One region of the Undibacterium sp. Di24W genome, then DNA from elsewhere that is predicted to be linked to it. Evidence: predicted binding sites of a transcription regulator. Region 1 holds the regulator's gene; the other holds the start of a gene.

Evidence for each region. The regulator LexA, encoded in region 1, represses DNA repair genes until DNA is damaged. The targets are predictions, from matches to a motif close to ACTGTATNNNNATACAGT.
Region 2: a site for LexA is predicted at 1,318-1,335, ahead of dinB (DNA polymerase IV). Genes of this name have one in related genera too.

What each region holds. Positions count from the first base shown of each region.
Region 1 is NZ_JBMPOP010000003.1:604,539-606,746, forward strand. It holds gene lon (endopeptidase La) at 1-730, shown strand, start outside; gene lexA (transcriptional repressor LexA) at 890-1,543, opposite strand; gene rpsF (30S ribosomal protein S6) at 1,856-2,208, shown strand, end outside.
Region 2 is NZ_JBMPOP010000002.1:14,941-17,148, reverse strand. It holds tRNA gene ACO0KZ_RS03540 (tRNA-Arg) at 118-194, shown strand; gene dinB (DNA polymerase IV) at 230-1,291, opposite strand; gene ACO0KZ_RS03530 (PAS domain-containing protein) at 1,542-2,208, shown strand, end outside.

The DNA of each region.
Region 1 (2,208 bases):
GCTCAAGAAGACAGAGAAGAAAGCCACTATCACTTCAAAAAATTTGGATAAATTCTTAGGTGTGCGCCGCTACGATTTTGGCGTAGCGACCAAAGAGAATCAAGTGGGGCAAGTCGTTGGTTTAGCATGGACCGAGGTTGGTGGTGATCTATTGACCATCGAGGCGGTCTCTATGCCTGGTAAAGGCGCGACGATTCGTACCGGTACGCTTGGTGATGTCATGAAAGAATCGATCGAAGCTGCGCGTACGGTTGTTCGTAGTCGTGCTGCTAGATTAGGTATCAAGGCTGACGTTTTTGAGAAGACCGATGTGCATATTCATGTACCAGAAGGCGCGACGCCGAAAGATGGTCCATCCGCAGGTATCGCGATGACCACGGCAATGGTCTCGATTTTTACAGGTATTCCGGTGCGTGCTGATGTGGCGATGACAGGTGAGATTACTCTTCGTGGCGAAGTTCTGCCAATTGGCGGTTTGAAAGAGAAATTATTGGCAGCACATCGTGGTGGCATTAAGACAGTGTTGATTCCTGAAGAAAATGCGAAAGATCTGACGGAGATTCCTGATAATGTAAAAAACAAGTTGGAAATCATTCCAGTGCGCTGGATTGATAAAGTCTTGGAAATTGCTTTGGAGCGCCAGCCAGTGCCCCTAACGGAAGAGGAAATGGCAGTCCCCGCAGTCGCAAAAACTGATGCAAGCGCAGATACTTCTACGATTAAGCACTAATCTGTACTCAGAACTTTTCTTTGTCGTTAAATAGAAAAATGCCCGATGATTTTGTCGGGCATTTTTTTATAATCTAACTAGTTATAGTTGATATATTTGTCGCGAGAATTTTTAATCGCTTTGGCTGTTTGATTCGAGCATGTGACTCTCCCTATCTACTTACCAGCTACGCATCAAGCCAACTGCGAGACCTTCTAGCGCAAAGTCGGGTACATTCTCATCAATAATAATGGGTGAGAAATCCGAATTCTCCGGTAGTAGCTCAACGCCATTTGATGTTTTCATATACCGTTTCACAGTAACTTCTTCGCCTATTCGCGCCACGACAATTTGTCCATTACGAGCACTGTCTGTTTTTTTGACTGCGAGTAAATCACCATCCATGATTCCTATGTCGCGCATTGATAAACCACGTACTCTGAGTAAGAAGTCTGGCTTTGCAGAAAATAACGATGAATCAACTTGGTAAGTTGCTTCAACATGTTCGGTCGCCAAAATAGGTGATCCTGCCGCGACACGTCCGACTAAAGGCAAGCTCAATTGCATCAGTGCTGGATGTGGTAATGCCATTTGCATATTTGGCATTGAGTTCGATAGTGCAGACTCCAGCAATCGAATGCCGCGGGAAGTGCCTGCTGCAATTTCAATAACACCTTTGCGAGCCAAGGCTTGTAAGTGCTCTTCTGCAGCGTTGGTGGAGCGAAAGCCTAATTCGTTAGCGATTTCGGCTCGTGTTGGAGGAAATCCCGTATTTTGAATAGCATCTTTTATAAGGTTAAGAATTTGTTCTTGGCGAGCGGTGAGCTTGAGCATAGTAGTCCCGTTAGGATCTTAATTGAATCTTTTATTGAATTTGTAGAGGCTGTATATATAAGCAGACTGTATTTTTATACAGTAAATGACTGAATGCAAGTTATTTTGTGTTTTTTTTGCACTTAACAGGTTAATCGCCATCAAATAAACGTTTTTCGCTTCGCGAAGTATGAGTGTAATTTCTAATTAACCATTACATGTAATCTAACCGCTTGATTGTGATGGGAAAATAAGTTATCATCGCGGGCTGTCCTCTTCCTGCACTCGTCTTGACGCCGAGGCAGGCTTTATTTTTGTCCACAAGGAGAAATTATGCGTCATTATGAAATCGTATTTATCGTACATCCCGATCAGAGCGAGCAAGTTCCTGCAATGATCGAACGTTACAAAGCTAGTGTAACTACACGTGGCGGCCAAGTGCACCGTGTTGAAGATTGGGGCCGCCGTCAATTGGCTTACATGATTCAAAAATTGGCTAAAGCTCACTATGTTTGCATGAACATTGAGTGCGACGCTGAAACTTTGCTTGAGTTGGAAACAGCATTCAAATTTAATGATGCCGTATTGCGCCACCTCACAGTTAAATTGAAAAAAGCAGAAACAGCTCCTTCTCCAATGATGAAGTCTGTGCAGAAAGAAGACTCTGCTAAGGCTCAACGTGTTGA
Region 2 (2,208 bases), on a different contig from region 1:
AGAAACGGTTTAAAAGCCCAAGAAATCCACAAAATAGCGAACAATTGCTAAAGAGCTCAGCGCCAATTTGCGGTAGAATACGCGCCTCTTTTAGCAGTTTGTTTCAAGAGTATTGATGCGCCAGTAGCTCAGATGGATAGAGTACAGCCCTCCGAAGGCTGGGGTCGCACGTTCGAATCGTGTCTGGCGCACCAAAATCAATAGTCGACTTACGCCTCAATGCCCCTTGCTAAGAAAACAAGTCAAGTTGCACTATGACTTTCTTCTCCTCGATCCCGATTCCCAAGCCCAATAGTCTTACTGGTAATTGCCGTCTGTGATAGCCGCTGGCGATCAGCTCAGCAAATTTTTCCTTGTTCAAGTTGTCAGCCCGGCACTCGACAGTGGTTTGCTTGAAATCTTTGAAACGAATTTTGATATTTAATTTGTGGATTTGACTCTGAGTCTTAGTGCGTTCTACTTGTTTTGATAAGGCCTCATAAAGCATTGGTAGTTCGTTTAAACAGGCGCTTAAATCAGGCAAATCATGGGTATAAGTTTCCTCTACGCTGACCGATTTCCTGACAGAACTAGCTTGTACTTGTCGCTCGTCTATACCGCGGCACAAAGAATATAATCGACCGCCTAATTTCCCGAACTGATGCGTTAAGTCAGGCAGGCTCCAGAAGAGCAGGTCCTGGCACGTCACAATGCCAAGTTGTTGTAGTTTGGCTGCGGTAACTTTGCCAACGCCAAAAAGCCTGGCTACGGGTAATGTAGCGACAAACTCTGTTACCTGCTCAGGCAGGATCACATACATACCGTCAGGTTTGTTCCAGTCGCTAGCTACTTTGGCGAGAAACTTATTCGGTGCGACACCCGCCGAGGCGGTAATGCCGACTTCACTTGCAATACGAGCACGTATCTCTTGTGCAATGCGAGTGGCGCTGCCTTGATGTTGTGTGGCGGCGCTGACATCGAGAAATGCCTCGTCTAAGGAGAGCGGCTCGACCAGCTCAGTGTAGTCCCTATATATTCCCAGAATCTGACGAGATGCGATCCGGTATTTTTCCATAGTCGGTGGCATGACAATCAGATCGGGGCAGCGTTGCAATGCTTGTGAGGTAGGCATGGCCGAACGTATCCCAAATTTACGTGCGACATAGTTACAGGTTGCGACGACTCCACGTTGGTCGGCCTTGCCACCTATAGCAAGTGGCAGTTCACGTAGGCGTGGATCATCCCGCATTTCTACTGATGCATAAAAGCAATCGCAGTCGCAGTGAATGATTTTTCGTTGTACAGACGTCATGTGATTCTAAGTTGCAGATTCTGAGAGCTGATTATTTGTTCAGTATTTTAGCGGATTTTAAATCTTAAAACTCAGATTATCTGTGTCGAGATTTGAATATCTACATAGTCATTTCGCATGGAAAAAATAAATTGAAAAATCGAGTTAACTCTATGGTGACAAAGTGTAAAAACAAGTTCAGTATGTTGCTGAATTCAAGTTTACGCATTTTCATTTCAATTTACTTTTTATTCACTTTTTTTGCTCATCTATGTCTGCTTTCTCGAATCCATTTGCCAATACTGATTCTGGTAAGTCAGCCTTACTTGGTCATTTAATCCCTGCTGATAAAGAAGTGCAAGCGTTGGATGCGAATCAGCTCCTACAGTTATTTGGTGAGCCTATCTGGACCTGGACGATTTTGGACAATCAAATGTCCTTTTCTTCCAGTATTCAAAACTTGCTAGGTTATCCGGCGGGCGAGTGGGGCACTCATATCGATGAATGGTTCAGCAGGATACATGCCGACGATGTGAAGTCTGCGATGCAAGCGATGCGTGCCTGTGTTGATGGACGTAGTGCGCAATTTCAAGATGAGTACCGAATGCGGTGTAGTGACGGTAGTTGGAAATGGGTGCGCGCTCGTGGCGTGGTGCTTTCGAAGAACGAAGCCAATAAAGCTTTGCGCATGCAGGGTACGTTGGCGGCACTACCTGTAATTCTACCCGTTTCAAATAAGCTGGGAGAGAATCAGCAACGCGGACACCAAGTCTTAGAGAATCTGTCGCGCGAGTTGCCAAAAATTTTCTTCTACCAATTTCAGCGTTTCTCAGGGGGGCGCTGTTGTCTTCCTTACGCCAGTGATGCGATCGCGAATGTGCATGGTGTAGCCGCGAACGAAGTACAAGACAATGCTGCGCCTATGTTCGCGCAAGTAC